2 regions of the Pseudomonas sp. 3B-A001-10F genome follow, and region 2 is predicted to be linked to the other one. Evidence: predicted binding sites of a transcription regulator. Region 2 holds the regulator's gene; the other holds the start of a gene.
The links. Region 2 encodes FliA, which starts transcription of late flagellar genes. Its sites were predicted from a motif close to CTAAAGTTTNNNNNNNNNNNGCCGNTAA; they were not measured.

Region 1 (8,290 bases), on a different contig from region 2:
TGAATCTGGCGCCGGCGGATCTGCCCAAGGATGGCGGGCGGTTTGATCTGGCGATTGCCTTGGGGATACTGTCGGCGAGTGTGCAGGTACCGTGTCTGACGCTGGATGATGTGGAATGTCTTGGCGAGTTGGCGTTGTCCGGTGCCGTGCGGCCGGTGCGCGGGGTGTTGCCGGCGGCACTGGCGGCGCGCAAGGCCGGGCGTGCGCTGGTGGTGCCTCGGGCGAATGCCGAGGAGGCGTGTCTGGCTTCAGGGTTGAAGGTTTTTGCGGTGGATCATCTGCTGGAAGCAGTGGCGCATTTCAATGGGCATACGCCAGTGGAACCCTACGTGTCGGATGGTTTGATCCATGCCGCCAGACCCTATCCTGACCTCAACGAAGTGCAAGGGCAAATGGCAGCCAAACGCGCTTTGCTGATTGCGGCGGCAGGCGCGCACAACCTGTTGTTCAGCGGCCCCCCGGGGACGGGCAAGACGCTGTTGGCCAGTCGATTGCCGGGACTGCTCCCGCCGCTGTCCGAATGCGAAGCCCTTGAGGTTGCGGCGATTCAATCTGTCGCCAGCGGCGTGCCATTGACCCATTGGCCACAGCGGCCGTTTCGCCAGCCGCACCATTCCGCATCCGGTCCAGCGCTGGTCGGTGGCAGCTCAAAACCGCAACCCGGTGAGATTACCCTCGCCCATCACGGCGTGCTGTTTCTCGATGAGCTGCCGGAGTTTGATCGCAAGGTGCTGGAGGTGCTGCGCGAGCCGCTGGAGTCCGGGCATATCGTGATTGCCCGGGCCAAGGATCGCGTGCGTTTCCCGGCGCGATTTCAGTTGGTGGCGGCGATGAACCCGTGTCCCTGTGGATATCTTGGCGAGCCGAGTGGCAAGTGTTCCTGCACGCCGGACATGGTGCAGCGCTATCGCAACAAACTGTCGGGGCCGTTGCTGGACCGGATCGACTTGCACCTGACAGTGGCGCGGGAAGCGACGGCGTTGAACCCGCAGGTAAAGCCGGGAGAAGACAGCGCCAGCGCCGCAGCACTGGTAGCCGAGGCTCGCGAACGACAGCAGAAGCGGCAGGGCTGTGCCAATGCGTTTCTCGATCTGCCGGGATTGAAGCGGCACTGCAAGTTATCCACAGCCGATGAGAAATGGCTGGAATCAGCCTGTGAACGCCTGACGCTTTCGCTGCGCTCGGCCCATCGCCTGCTCAAGGTCGCCCGCACTCTGGCAGACCTTGAGCAAGTCGATGCAATCAAACGCGAACACTTGGCCGAGGCACTGCAATACCGGCCGGCGACACCTTAATGCTCGGTCAGATCAACCAACGGCGTCTGCCGCACTTCGGTTTCACGCCCGGCCTGAATCTCGCTCACACGCTTCAAGGCGTTCTCCACAGCACCTTTGTCCGCGAGCAGGCTGTAGCTGATCTGGAACTGTTTGTGTTCCTTGGGTGCAATGGTCGGCACCAGATTCAGCGGGCGCTGATAGCGACGGTTGTAGGAAAAGCTGGTGCCCGGCTCCAGCCCGGTGACGTAGCCCTGGCCTTGAGTGTCGGTATTTTTCCACAGGGAGAACACCGGCAACTGCTGGGTATTGAAGCCAACAGAAACACCGAGGCTGCCGGCCTTATTGTGCAAAACAGTCAGGGTTTCGCCTTTGGCATCGGCGTAAGGCACAACGTTGTAGACGGTTTCGTCGTAGTCCTTGGTCGGCGCGCGATAGGTCTGCCAATCGGCCAGATCGCCCTTGGCCTTGTCGTTGAACGGCGATACCTGTTTAACCGGTGCAGCAAAACGTGCGCCCTGCTCGAGGAACGGCGTGCTGAAATTGCTGTGATACAGCGCCTGGTATTCCTTCGGATAGTCGCCGTTGTTGCTCAGCGTATCGTTGAGTGCGAAACGCACACTGCCGGGTTCGGTGACCAGTTCAGTGACGACCGAGAAGTCGACTTTCTTGAAGGCCTGTTCTTTCAATTCGCCACGCAGGCTGATGGCGTAGGGCGGCTTTTCATCGATGTGCAGGGTGACGGTGCTGGCCGGGATGTTGGCGGCGCGGCCGTGCAAGGTCAGCAGTTCGCCATTGTCGATGCCGGGATGGCCGACCCATTCGTAACCGCAGCGGGCGACCAGTTCATTGAAGCCCTCCAGCCAACCCAGCCCACCACGCCCGTTGAGCTCGATAAAGGCCGGGTTGACCACGTCCTTGACCGGCGAATCCCAACCCATCCGCACGTTGCCGACAGAAGCCTGCAAGACGTTCATGCCTCGGGTGGGCACCACCGAGAGTTTCATCGCGCCGTTATCGATATCGACGATGCTGACGCCTTCTTGCCGCCCACCGTGCAAGGTACGCAGGCTCACGGAGAAGGGTTTGGCGGTTTTCACGCCGAGCTGCTCACTGGTGATGGTCCAGTTTTGCGCGGGCTTGTTGGTATCGAGAAGGACGTAATCCCAAGCCAAGGCGTGGGAAGCAGCAGAGAATGCGCCGAGGGCGACGGCGAGTTTGAGCGGGGTCATGGCAGCAGCCTTTATTGGAGTTGTGCCATTTTTATAGCGCTGCGGAAACGTTTCAGCAAGTATGAAAGAGAAAGAGCTCGAGTGTTTTACCCAGGATTGGCAGTGAGGCGATCGCGAGCAGGCTCACTCCTACAGGGATCTTCAGTGACCACAAAAATTGCGACCAACCGATATACCTGTAGGAGTGAGCCTGCTCGCGATAGCGATTTCAGCCACCCATCAACGGAAGCGATCAACCTCGGAACGCAAATCCGCCGCCAGTTTCTCCAGCTCTTTAGCCGTAACAGCCAAGTTCGACACAACCTCACGCTGCTCACTGTTCGCCAACGCAATGCTCTGCAAGTTGCTGCTCAACAAGGTCGCAGTGCTGCTCTGCTCCTGAGTGGCCGTGGTAATCGCAGCAAACTGCTGCCCCGCCGAACGGCTCTGCTCATCGATACGCGCCAGCGCCGACGCCACGTTGGCGTTGCGCGACAAGCCTTCCTGCATCAGCACATTGCCCTGCTCCATGGTGCTGATCGCGTTGCCGGTTTCCTGCTGGATGCTGTGGATCATGCTGGAAATCTCGTCGGTCGCCTGACGGGTGCGCGAAGCCAGGCTGCGCACTTCATCGGCCACCACAGCAAAGCCACGACCCTGCTCACCAGCACGGGCAGCTTCGATTGCTGCGTTAAGTGCCAGAAGGTTGGTCTGCTCGGCGATCGAGGTGATCACACCCACGATGCCGCCGATTTCCTGCGAGCGCTGACCGAGGGTGTTGATCACGGTGGCGGTGCTGTTCAGGGCGCCAGCGATTTGCTCCAGCGAGGACGACGCTTCTTCCATCGAGCTGCGGCCAATCTGCGTTTGCTGGGCATTTTCCTGCGCCAGACGCTGGGTCGCGCCCATGTTGTCGGCGATGTTCAACGACGTCGCACTGAACTCTTCCACCGCGCCGGCCATGCTGGTGATTTCGCCAGATTGTTGCTCCATGCCTTCATACGCACCACCGGACAAACCGGACAGGGCCTGGGCACGGCTATTGACCTCTTCCGAAGAGCGGCGGATGTGCTCGACCATGGTCGACAGCGCCTGGCTCATCTGGTTGAACGCGCGCGACAACTGACCGATTTCATCGTTGCTCGATACGTTCAGGCGAACGCTCAGATCACCGGCGCCCAAGGCCTCGGCCTGACGCACCAGATCCCCCAGAGGCGCCAGTTTGCTGCGCAGCAGCCAGACCACAGATCCGACCGCCAGCAGCATCGCCAACAGACTGCCAATGGCCAGTTGCGTACCCACGCTCCAGGTCACCGCGCGGATCTCGGCTTTCGGCATGCTCGCCACGACCGACCATGGCCCGCCATCGAACGGCACGGCAATGCTGTAGAAATCTTCCGAGGTGTCGCTCCAGAACTCACCCTTGCCCGGCTTTGCAGCCAAACCTTTGATCACCGGAACGGCTTGATCCAGCGCCTGCACCCCCGCTGGCGCGACCAGCCATTTGTTTTGCTCGTCGAGCAACGCCAGCGAACCGCTCTGGCCAATGCGGAAGCGCTTGAGGTTATCGAACTGGATGTTCTGCGCGTCGGTGTAATCGAAGCCGACGAACAGCACCGCAATCACCTTGCCGCTGCCATCACGCACCGGGGTGTATTGGGTCATGTAGGAGCGATCGAACAGCAAGGCGCGACCGACGTAACCCTGCCCCGCCATCAACTTCGCGTAGGCCGGGTGCGCGTGATCGAGCAAGGTGCCGATGGCACGGGTGCCATCCTGTTTGGTCAGCGAAGTGCTGACGCGGATGAAGTCTTCGCCGCTGCGCACGAACAGTGTGGCGACGCCGGCGGTCATCTGCTTGAACTCGTCGACTTCCTTGAAGTTGTTGTTCAGCACTTCGCTGCCCAGGTGCAGGCCCGGGGTCTGGGTGCCGGCAACATTCACAGGCTCACTCGGGTGAATGCTCAGACCTACGCTGAAGCGCTTCTCGAACAGCCCGCTCAGGCGCTGGGTGCTTTCACGCAGCGTGCCGTGGAAGGTGCTCAGTTGGTCGGCCAGCAGCCGCGCCTCACTGGCCAGATGCTCTTCACGGGTGGCGAGGTTGGCGGAGTCCAGCGAACGCAAGGCGAACACCGTACTGCCACTGATAACTATCGCCAGTATTACAGCGAGCGCGAGGCCCAGCTGCGAGGCAATCCGAGCGCGAGGTTGAGACATGGACAGCTCCTGGCCGAGCCACGGGATCCTCCTTGATCTCGACTCGGAAATTTTTCTGGTTGTGTGGGTGAATCGTGGATACCGGCACGACGGTTCCACAAGCACGTATTCGGCGGTGGATCCAAATACTTGAGCGGAAAACAAGGTTATGGCACAAGGCCGGTATTGTGGCGGCTCTAACGTTTCAGCTCAAGCGCGCAACCGCCGGCAACTCCATGGCGCGGACTTCGCTTTGCAGAAAGTCGCTGAGACGGCGCAAACGTTCACCTCCCGGGCGGGTCTTTGGCCACACAAGGTAGTAATTCAAGCCGCTGGCGACCGCGGTTGGCCACGGCAGGCTCAGCCTTCCCTGCGCCACATCTTCGGCGACCATCAACAGGTCGCCCATCGATACACCGTACCCGCGCGCCGCCGCGATCATGCCCAATTCGAGGGTATCGAACACTTGCCCACCCTTGAGTGACACCTGATCGGACAGCCCCATGTGTTCCAGCCAACTGCGCCAATCGCGACGGTCCGGTGTCGGGTGAAGTAATTCGGTGCAAGCCAGTCGAGCCAGATCCCACGGCTGATCATTCAGCAGGTTTGGCGCCCCCACCGGAATCAGCTCTTCAGGAAACAGCAGGCTCGCCTCCCAATCCGGCGGAAAATGCCCGTCACTCAACAGCACCGCGCAGTCGAACGGCTCATCGTTAAAGTCCACCGAATCGACGTCCATCCACGCACTGGTCAGTTGCACTTCGTTGCCAGGCTGCAAATGGCGGAAGCGACTCAGGCGCGCGAGCAACCAGCGCATGGTCAGGGTCGAGGGCGCTTTCATGCGCAAAATGTCGTCCTCGGCACGCAAGGTATTGCAGGCCCGCTCCAGCGCGCTGAAGCCTTCGCGGATCCCGGGCAGCAGCAACCGCGCCGCTTCGGTCAGTTGCAGATTGCGCCCGCTGCGATGAAACAGCCGACAGGCGAAGTGATCTTCGAGGGTCCGAATATGCCGACTTACCGCACTCTGGGTAATCGACAGTTCCTCGGCAGCCCGGGTGAACGAACTATGTCGCGCCGCCGCTTCAAATGCGCGCAGGGCATACAAGGGAGGAAGACGACGAGACATGCAGAAAGCTCCGATAGCGGGATAAAACCAATCTTAAACCGTTTACTCAAGATGAGTTTTAATCATGCCACCCATCCTTTTTATCCCTTTGTGCAAAGCCCGCCAAGCGCCGAGAATCGACGGTCTCCTGTTCCCTCTGAAATTGAGTGGTGATGACCATGCAGCATCCTGTGCGTACCGAACTCTGGGCCATTCTGCGGCTGGCAGGGCCGTTGATTGCTTCACAGTTGGCGCACATGTTGATGGTGCTGACTGACACGTTGATGATGGCGCGCCTGAGTCCTGAAGCGCTTGCGGGCGGCGGTCTCGGTGCGGCGACTTACTCGTTCGTGTCGATTTTCTGCATCGGCGTGATTGCAGCGGTCGGCACATTGGTGGCGATTCGCAAGGGCGCCGGCGACATCATTGGCGCTGCGCGTCTGACCCAGGCCGGATTGTGGCTGGCGTGGCTGATGGCGCTGGGCGCCGGGTTGCTGTTGTGGAACCTGAAACCGGTGTTGCTGCTGTTCGGTCAGACCGAAACCAACGTCAACGCGGCCGGGCAATTCCTGATAGCGCTGCCGTTCGCCCTGCCCGGCTACCTGAGCTTCATGGCCCTGCGCGGTTTCACCAGTGCAATCGGCCGGGCGACACCGGTGATGGTCATCAGCCTGGCCGGCACGGTGGCGAATTTCCTGCTCAATTACGCGCTGATCACCGGCATGTTCGGTCTGCCGAAAATGGGCCTGACGGGCATCGGCCTGGTCACAGCGATTGTCGCCAATTGCATGGCGTTGGCGCTGGCCTGGCACATCCGCCGGCATCCGGCCTATGACGCGTACCCGCTGCGCGCGGGCCTGTCGCGGCCGAACCGGCAGTACCTGAAAGAGTTGTGGCGCCTCGGCCTGCCAATCGGTGGCACGTATGCGGTGGAAGTCGGTTTGTTCGCGTTCGCAGCTCTGTGCATGGGCACCATGGGTAGCACGCAGTTGGGCGCGCACCAGATTGCCCTGCAAATTGTCTCGGTGGCGTTCATGGTGCCGGCGGGCATGTCGTACGCGATCACCATGCGCGTCGGTCAGCATTACGGTGCCGGGCAACTGAGCGATGCGCGGATGTCCGGGCGGGTCGGGATCGTCTTTGGCGCGGTGGTGATGTTGGGATTCGCGATGGTGTTCTGGCTGTTGCCGAACCAGTTGGTCGGGTTGTTCCTCGATCACAATGATCCGGCGTTTGCCGAGGTGATTCGCCTGGCGGTGAGCCTGCTGGCAGTGGCGGCGTGGTTCGAGCTGTTCGACGGCACGCAGACGATTGCCATGGGCTGCATCCGTGGACTCAAGGATGCGAAGACCACGTTTCTGGTCGGGCTCGCTTGCTATTGGCTGATCGGCGCGCCGGCGGCGTGGTGGATGGCGTTCCACTTGAACTGGGGGCCAACGGGTGTCTGGTGGGGATTGGCGCTGGGCCTGGCGTGTGCGGCGGTGAGTTTGACGCTGGCGTTTGAATGGAAGATGAAGCGGATGATTCGGCTGGAGCCGCAATCTCGGGGCTTCAACATCCCTCAACCTGAATGAAGCTCCCACAGGGTTATGCGTTCAGCTCACGATTTCGAGGGCTGACTGTTGGCTTGAGCCGAAGGTTAGATACTCAACCAACTCCGCCAACGGCAACGGCCGGCTGATCAGATAACCCTGCACCTGATCGCAGCCAAACCCGCGCAACAGTTCTAGCTGTTCAGGGGTTTCCACCCCCTCCGCCACCACTTCCAGATGCAGGTTGTGCGCGAGATTGATCATCGCGTGCACCAGTTTGCGGTTCTCTTCGCGCTGCTCCATGCCGCCGACAAAGCTTTTGTCGATCTTCAGCAAGGTGATCGGCAGGCTGTTGAGGTGCACGAACGACGAGAACCCGGTGCCAAAGTCATCCAGCGAGAAGCGCACACCGAGACGGCCGAGAGCGTCCATGGTCTGCTTGACCAGATCGCTACGGCGCATCACGGCGGTTTCAGTCAGTTCGAATTCCAGCCACTGCGCCTCAACGCCACGCTCGGCAATCAACCGGCTCAGCGTCGGCAACAACTGACTGTCTTGAAACTGGCGGAATGACAGGTTGATCGCCATGTGCAGCGCCGGCAGCCCGCGCTCGCGCAACGCCTGCATGTCACGCAAGGCCCGGGAAATCACCCAGTAACCCAGCGGCACGATCAAACCGCTCTGCTCGGCCAAAGGGACAAATTCACTCGGCGGCAGCAAACCGCGCTCGCCATGACGCCAGCGCACCAACGCTTCGAGGCCGACAATCTGGCCATCCTCAAGATTCAGGCGTGGCTGGTAATGCAATTCCAGCTCATCGCGACGCAACGCTCGGCGCAACTCGCTTTCGAGGTCGGCCATGCTCCGCGCATTGCGGTTGATGCGTTCGTTGAAGATATGGAAGGTGCAGCCCTGGGTGCTCTTGGCCTGCTGCATGGCGATGTGGGCGTGCCACATCAGCGGATCGGCGCC
Region 2 (8,290 bases):
GTCGCGGCGCCAACGTCAGTGAACTTGCCTTTGCCGTGCAATTCGTCGAGCAGCGATTCGAACTCGTGATCGCTGATCAGATCGCTGCCGGCAGCCGGTGCCGAGGCGATCGCCGATTCCAGTGCTTCAACGGCAAAGTTGCCCTTGCCATGCAGTTGATCGAGCAGGGCTTCGAATTCGTCGTCGGTGATATCCGAGCTGTCGCCCGCCGCCGGGGCTGCTGGAGCCGCTGCGGTCGGTGCCACGGCATCCGCCGCGAACTGGCCTTTGCCATGCAACTGATCGAGCAACGACTCGAACTCGGCGTCAGTGATTTCGTCGCTCGCGGCTTCAGCGGCCGTTTGCGCAGGTGCAACAGCGGCCGGGGCTTCAGCTTCAGCCTTGACGGCGTTCAGCGAGTCCAGCAGTTGTTCAAATTCGTTATCGGTGATGTCGCCCGACGCGTCGCCTTCGACGACCAGGTCTTCGATCATCTCGGCTACCGGCGATGCCGGGGCGGCATCCGCCGATTGCGGTTCGGCCAGACGCGCCAGGGCGGCCAGCAGTTCCGGGGTAGCGGCGGTGATCGGTGCACGCTCACGGACTTCGCTGAACATGCTGTTCACCGCGTCCAGTGCTTCGAGGACAACGTCCATCAGTTCTGCATCAACGCGACGCTCACCCTTGCGCAGGATGTCGAACACGTTTTCGGCGATGTGACAGCACTCCACCAGCTCGTTGAGCTGAAGGAAGCCGGCGCCCCCTTTTACAGTGTGGAAACCGCGAAAAATTGCGTTGAGCAGATCTGCGTCATCCGGACGGCTTTCCAGCTCGACCAGTTGTTCGGACAGTTGCTCAAGAATCTCGCCGGCCTCAACCAGGAAATCCTGAAGGATCTCTTCATCGGCGCCGAAGCTCATTAATGGGGTGCTCCTACAGGTCTAAAAACCCAAAAAACCTAAAATTCCACAACTCTAGAATCCGAGGCTGGATAACAAATCGTCCACATCGTCCTGACCGGACACAACGTCTTCTCGTTTATCGGCATGAATCTGCGGACCTTCACCCTGCGAGAGATGTTTTTGTGGATCTTTTTCTGCAAGCATCGCGGCGCGGTCATGTTCGATGCCCGCAAAGCGGTCGACCTGACTGGCCATGAGCACGAGTTTGAGCAAATTGCTTTCGACTTCGGTGACCAGTTGGGTCACACGCTTGATCACCTGACCGGTCAGGTCCTGGTAATCCTGGGCCAGCAGGATGTCGTTGAGATTGCTCGACACCGCACGGTTGTCCGTGCTGCTGCGTGACAGAAAACCGTCGACCCGGCGCGCCAGCTCGCGGAACTCTTCAGCCCCGACCTCGCGACGCATGAAGCGACCCCAATCGGCGCTCAAGGTCTGCGCTTCATCAGCCAGACTGTTGACCACCGGCGTGGCGCTTTCCACCAGATCCATGGTGCGGTTGGCCGCGGCTTCTGTCAGCTTGACCACATAGCCCAGGCGTTCGGTGGCGTCGGTGATTTGCGACACTTCCTCGGCCTGCGGCATGTTCGGATCGATCTGGAAGTTGACGATCGCACTGTGCAGTTCACGTGTGAGCTTGCCGACTTCCTGGTACAGGCCACGGTCACGGGTCTGATTGAGCTCATGGATCAGTTGCACAGCGTCGCCGAACCTGCCTTTTTCAAGGCTTTCGACCAGTTCGACCGCGTGTTTTTTCAGGGTCGACTCGAAATCGCCCTGTGAAGATTCGTTATGCTCCATAGCTCCCCCGCGCGTTCATCAGCCGATGCGTTCGAAAATCTTCTCGATTTTGTCTTTCAACGCCTGAGCCGTGAAAGGTTTGACTACGTAGCCGTTTACACCAGCCTGAGCGGCTTCAATGATCTGCTCGCGCTTGGCTTCTGCAGTCACCATCAGCACTGGCAGGTGCTTGAGTTTTTCATCGGCACGCACATGGCGCAGCAGGTCGATACCGGTCATGCCCGGCATGTTCCAGTCCGTTACCAGAAAGTCGATGCTTCCGCTGTTGAGCACTGGAATGGCAGTCACGCCATCGTCAGCCTCGACGGTGTTGGTGAACCCAAGATCACGCAGCAGGTTCTTGATGATCCGCCGCATCGTTGAGAAGTCATCAACGATGAGGATTTTCATGTCTTTGTTCAATTCGACCTCCAAGCAGTCTTAAACGCGCCCAGCACCTGGACGCGCCACTTCAATCAATCGGCGCAGCACTCGAAGACTGTCTGGAGCACAACAGAGCAAGACCGGTGCCGTTCATCACCGCACCAGCCTCGTTCGCAGTGTCCCCACACTGCCTTCAGCGCGCTCGCCACTCCCCCAAACGCCCCCGCAAACGGGCCGCGCACTGGCTGTGTAACTGGCTGACCCGCGATTCACTGACGCCAAGGACTTCACCGATCTCCTTGAGGTTCAGCTCTTCGTCGTAGTACAGCGCCAACACCAGTCGCTCACGCTCCGGCAAATTGGCAATCGCGTCCGCCAACGCTGCCTGGAAACGTTCATCTTCCAGATCGCGTGACGGCTCCATATGAGCACTCGCGCCATCCTCGTGCAGCCCTTCGTGTTCGCCGTCCTGCAACAGGTCGTCGAAACTGAACAGGCGACTGCCCAAGGTGTCATTCAAAATCCCGTAGTAATCGTCGAGACTCAATTGGAGTTCGGCCGCAACCTCGTGATCTTTAGCATCACGGCCGGTTTTAGCTTCAATTGAGCGAATCGCGTCGCTGACCATACGGGTATTGCGGTGAACCGAGCGTGGCGCCCAGTCCCCTTTGCGCACTTCGTCGAGCATCGCGCCGCGGATTCGTATGCCCGCGTACGTTTCGAAACTGGCGCCTTTGCTGGCGTCGTATTTGGTCGAGACTTCAAGCAGGCCGATCATCCCGGCCTGGATCAGGTCTTCGACCTGCACACTCGCCGGCAAGCGCGCCAGCAAGTGGTAGGCAATGCGTTTGACCAGTGGCGCGTAACGCTCGATCAACTCGTACTGCGCGTCACGTGCCGACTTCTTGTAGTAGTTCATACCGCTTGCGGTCATAGCACGGGCCCTGCCGTTTGCTGCACGAGGCGCTCGACGAAAAACTCAAGGTGGCCACGCGGGTTGGCGGGCAGCGGCCAGGTGTCGACCTTCTGCGCGATCGCCTTGAACGCCAGCGCGCACTTGGAACGCGGAAAGGCTTCGTACACCGCGCGCTGCTTCTGCACCGCTTTACGCACGCTTTCGTCGTAAGGCACGGCGCCGACGTATTGTAGGGCCACGTCAAGGAAGCGATCCGTGACCTTGGTCAACTTGGCGAACAGGTTGCGCCCTTCCTGCGGGCTCTGCGCCATGTTGGCGAGGACGCGGAAGCGGTTCATGCCGTAATCGCGGTTGAGCAGTTTGATCAGCGCGTAGGCGTCAGTGATCGAGGTCGGCTCATCGCAGACCACCAGCAACACTTCTTGCGCGGCGCGAACAAAACTGACTACCGAGTCACCAATACCCGCAGCGGTATCGATCACCAGTACATCGAGATTGTCGCCGATGTCGCTGAACGCCTGAATCAGGCCGGCATGTTGCGCCGGGCTCAGGTGCACCATGCTCTGGGTGCCGGACGCCGCCGGCACGATGCGAATGCCACCGGGGCCTTGCAACAGCACGTCGCGCAGCTCGCACCGGCCTTCGATGACGTCGGCCAGCGTGCGTTTAGGGGTCAGCCCCAACAATACGTCAACGTTCGCCAGACCCAGGTCGGCGTCCAGCAGCATGACCCGACGGCCAAGCTCTGCCAGCGCCAGCGACAAGTTCACTGACACGTTAGTCTTGCCGACGCCACCTTTGCCGCCGGTCACCGCGATCACCTGTACGGGATGCATGCTGCCCATGTTATTTCTTTACCTTGTCTTGCATAGACGGAGGCCACATTACTGGCTGCGCGTTCACAACCGGAACAATGCATGGCAGACCATCGATGTAGGTACAAAAACTGTTCATGAATACCTCAGCCTACCTGCTTGGTCGGGCTGTGATAGATATCAGCGAACATGTCAGCCATGGCTTCTTCGCTGGGTTCTTCCTGCATTTGCACGCTGACGGCGCGGCTGACCAGTTGATGACGGCGCGGCAGATGCAAATCATCCGGAATCCGTGGGCCATCGGTCAGGTACGCGACCGGCAATTCATGACTGATCGCCAGGCTCAACACTTCGCCAAGGCTGGCCGTTTCATCCAGTTTAGTCAGGATGCAGCCGGCAAGCCCGCAACGCTTGTAACTGTGATAAGCGGCGGTTAGAACCTGTTTCTGGCTGGTGGTTGCCAAGACCAGATAATTTTTTGAACGAATGCCACGCCCGGCCAGACTTTCCAGCTGCATGCGCAGGGCCGGATCGCTGGCTTGCAGGCCGGCAGTATCGATCAATACCACGCGTTTGCGCAGCAGTGGATCCAGCGCTTGCACCAGCGATTGGCCCGGATCGACGTGGGTCACTGGCACATTGAGAATGCGGCCCAGCGTCTTCAGTTGTTCCTGAGCGCCGATACGGAAACTGTCCATGCTCACCAGCGCGACATTCTGCGCGCCGTATTTCAGCACATAACGCGCGGCCAGCTTGGCGAGTGTAGTGGTCTTGCCCATGCCGGCAGGACCGACCATGGCAATGATACCGCCCTCTTCCAGTGGCTCGACTTCCGGTACGGCAATCATCCGGGCCAGATGCGCGAGCAGCATGCGCCAGGCCTGACGCGGTTCTTCGATATCAGTGATCATCGCCAGCAGATCGCGCGACAACGGGCCGGACAGGCCGATACGTTGCAGACGGCGATACAGGTTGGCTTGCGCCGGACGGCTGCCTTGCAGCTGATTCCAGGCCAGGGTGCCGAGCTGAACTTCCATCAGCTCGCGCAGGCTGTTCAATTCAAAGCGCATCGAATCCAGTGCACGCGGATCGATACCACCGGAGGACTGCGCAGGTGTCGGGGCCGGACGCGCCGGAGCGGCGTAAGTCGGCTCGGTCAGCGGTTCAGCGGCGGTCAGCGGCAGGCCGGCGGTCAACGGCAGCCCGGCGAAAATCTGGCGATTGCTATTGCCATCGGCTTCGCCACGCAGGCTCAACTCGGCCTGAGCGGTGACAATGCGCGACTGGGTCTTGCGCAGTTCGTCCTCGAGCTCCATGTTCGGAACCCGTGGCGCCAGCGCCGACAATTTGTAATCCAGTGCCGCCGTCAACTCGACACCGCCGGCAATGCGGCGGTTGCCAATGATGGCGGCATCAGCGCCCAGCTCATCACGAACCAGCTTCATGGCCTGACGCATATCGGCGGCAAAGAAACGCTTAACTTGCATAAACCACTACCTCAGCCGTTGGGCCCTACTGTCGCAACGATGGTCACTTGCTTGTTGTCCGGTATTTCCTGGTAGGCCAGCACATGCAGCCCAGGGACTGCGAGGCGGCCAAAGCGCGAGAGCATCGCGCGGATCGGGCCGGCGACCAAAAGGATCACCGGCTGACCTTGCATTTCCTGACGCTGCGCCGCTTCGATGAGCGAACGCTGCAGCTTCTCGGCCATGCTTGGCTCCAGCAGAACGCCCTCTTCCGAGCCTTGTCCTGCCTTCTGCAGACTATTGAGCAATATTTGTTCCAACCTTGGTTCCAAGGTGATCACAGGCAGCTCCGACTCAGTGCCTACAATGCTTTGGACGATGGCGCGAGATACGCCGACCCGCACAGCAGCCACCAGCGCGGCGGTATCTTGACTCTTCGCGGCGTTGTTGGCGATGGCTTCGGCAATGCTGCGGATATCGCGCACCGGCACGTGTTCGGCGAGCAGCGCTTGCAACACTTTGAGCAACTGCGACAACGTGACCACACCCGGCACCAGCTCTTCTGCCAGTTTCGGCGAGCTTTTGGCCAGCAATTGCATGAGTTGCTGCACTTCTTCGTGGCCGATCAGCTCGCTGGAGTGCTTGTACAGAATCTGGTTCAAGTGCGTCGCGACCACGGTGCTGGCGTCGACCACGGTGTAACCGAGCGATTGTGCCTGGGCACGCTGGCTGATTTCGATCCACACCGCTTCCAGGCCGAAAGCCGGATCTTTGGCGTTGATACCGTTGAGCGTGCCGTAGACCTGGCCCGGGTTGATCGCCAGTTCGCGATCCGGATAGATCTCGGCTTCGGCGAGAATCACGCCCATCAGGGTCAGGCGATAGGCGCTTGGCGCCAGGTCGAGGTTGTCGCGGATGTGCACGGTCGGCATGAGGAAGCCCAGATCCTGCGAGAGCTTCTTGCGCACGCCCTTGATCCGCGCCAGCAATTGCCCACCCTGGTTACGATCCACCAGCGGAATCAGGCGATAGCCGACTTCCAGGCCGATCATGTCGATCGGCGTCACGTCGTCCCAGCCCAGCTCTTTGGTTTCCATGGCGCGGGCCGGCGACGGCAGCAAATCCTGCTGGCGCTTGACCTCTTCCAACGCCACGACTTTAGCGACGTTCTGCTTTTTCCAGAACAGGTACGCGCCGCCAGCGGCCAGCGCAGCCATGCTCAGGAACGAGAAGTGCGGCATGCCCGGCACCAGGCCCATGACCGCCATCAGACCGGCGGCCACCGCCAGCGCTTTGGGCGAGGCGAACATCTGGCGATTGATCTGTTTGCCCATGTCTTCCGAACCGGAAGCACGGGTCACCATGATCGCCGCCGCTGTTGATAACAACAGTGATGGCAATTGCGCCACCAAACCGTCACCGATGGTCAGCAAGGCGTAAACCTTGCCGGCATCGCCGAAGCTCATGTTGTGCTGGAAGATACCGACGGCCATACCGCCGATGAGGTTGATGAACAGAATCAGCAGGCCGGCAATGGCGTCACCACGGACGAATTTGCTGGCACCGTCCATCGAACCGTAGAACTCGGCCTCTTGGGCGACTTCCTGACGGCGCATCTTGGCCTGGTTCTGGTCGATCAGACCGGCGTTGAGGTCGGCGTCGATCGCCATTTGTTTGCCGGGCATCGCATCGAGGGTGAAACGCGCGCTCACCTCGGAAATCCGCCCGGCACCCTTGGTCACCACGACGAAGTTGATGATCATCAGGATCGCGAAGACCACGATACCGACCACGTAGTTACCGCCGATCACCACCTCACCGAAGGCCTGAATCACCTTACCGGCAGCGGCGTGGCCGTCCTGACCGTGGAGCATCACCACCCGCGTCGAAGCCACGTTCAACGCCAGCCGCAGCAACGTCGCCACCAGCAGAATGGTCGGGAACACGGCGAAATCCAGCGGCCGCAGCGCATACACGCAGACCAGCAGGACGACGATCGACAGCGCGATGTTGAAGGTGAAAAACACGTCGAGCAGGAACGGCGGCACCGGCAACATCATCATCGCCAGCATCACCAGCAACAGCAACGGCACGCCCAGATTGCCTCGACTGAGGTCGGCAACGTTTGTGCGAGCAGTGTTGAATAACTGAGAGCGATCCACCGGTTTTCCCCGTTCCTTTAAAGCAAACTTTTGACGCCCAGAGCGGGCTCACGGCGGGTACTGCAAGAAGCTTTCCAACTTTTGCCGGGGAATGAAATAGAGGGGTTTGATCAAGGAATTTTTGCTGATTGGGCCGGCCCTTTCGCGAGCAGGCTCGCTCCCACAGGGAACCGCATTCCAAATGTCAGATTGAAATGCAATCCAAATGTGGGAGCGAGCCTGCTCGCGAAGGGGCCTTCATGTTCGGCGCAAATTTCTTCATTTAAACGAAGCTGTTTAAAAGACACCTCCAGACACGCCTTTCAGGCTACAAATCCTTGCGCCATTGCCTACAGCCAAGCCAGAATCCGCCGGCTTGTGCGCCTTGGGGGCGGGTTCTATTGTGGTCCGGTCGCTGACGAATCAGCGATCGGGTCTCGCAGCCCGTCGATCTCTGGACGCACAACACCCGCTTTTTTATGGCGGCTGTACGTGGGAGACCTTCGGGTCTGCCGGTTCTAGAGTCCCGGTCTGCGACCTGCATATAGCTGCCACCCTCATTCATCTCGCAGCGAACGTTGGCAGCTCCAATGACTCTAGGAGCTTCACAATGACCAAACCAACACCCAACTCACCCGAAACAGACCTCGCCTCCCCCTACGAATCCCTCGATTCAAAAAAACTCAACGACGCCGCCTAACGCGCGCTCGATCACTACCTCTGCCCACCCGGCTCCACGCCACCACCGCGTAAAAACCGCCGGATGTACGCCGTTACCGCAGACTTCAAAAACGAGGAACTGCTGGCCGATGCCAGTGAAACCCTCGCCTCAGCCAGAACCATCGCC

Region 1: a site for FliA is predicted at 4,809-4,836, ahead of AC0ZWN_RS23800 (methyl-accepting chemotaxis protein). Genes of this name have one in related genera too.

The regions. Positions count from the first base shown of each region.
Region 1 covers NZ_JBQYFW010000033.1:41,067-49,356, reverse strand. The annotation lists gene AC0ZWN_RS23810 (YifB family Mg chelatase-like AAA ATPase) at 1-1,295, shown strand, start outside; gene AC0ZWN_RS23805 (aldose 1-epimerase family protein) at 1,292-2,506, opposite strand; gene AC0ZWN_RS23800 (methyl-accepting chemotaxis protein) at 2,726-4,702, opposite strand; gene AC0ZWN_RS23795 (LysR substrate-binding domain-containing protein) at 4,887-5,807, opposite strand; gene AC0ZWN_RS23790 (NorM family multidrug efflux MATE transporter) at 5,966-7,360, shown strand; gene AC0ZWN_RS23785 (putative bifunctional diguanylate cyclase/phosphodiesterase) at 7,382-8,290, opposite strand, start outside.
Region 2 covers NZ_JBQYFW010000037.1:46,993-55,282, reverse strand. The annotation lists gene AC0ZWN_RS25010 (chemotaxis protein CheA) at 1-899, opposite strand, end outside; gene AC0ZWN_RS25005 (protein phosphatase CheZ) at 954-1,742, opposite strand; gene AC0ZWN_RS25000 (chemotaxis response regulator CheY) at 1,761-2,132, opposite strand; gene fliA (RNA polymerase sigma factor FliA) at 2,299-3,039, opposite strand; gene fleN (flagellar synthesis regulator FleN) at 3,036-3,866, opposite strand; gene flhF (flagellar biosynthesis protein FlhF) at 3,983-5,323, opposite strand; gene flhA (flagellar biosynthesis protein FlhA) at 5,335-7,464, opposite strand; partial or broken gene AC0ZWN_RS24975 (DUF6124 family protein) at 8,054-8,290, shown strand, end outside.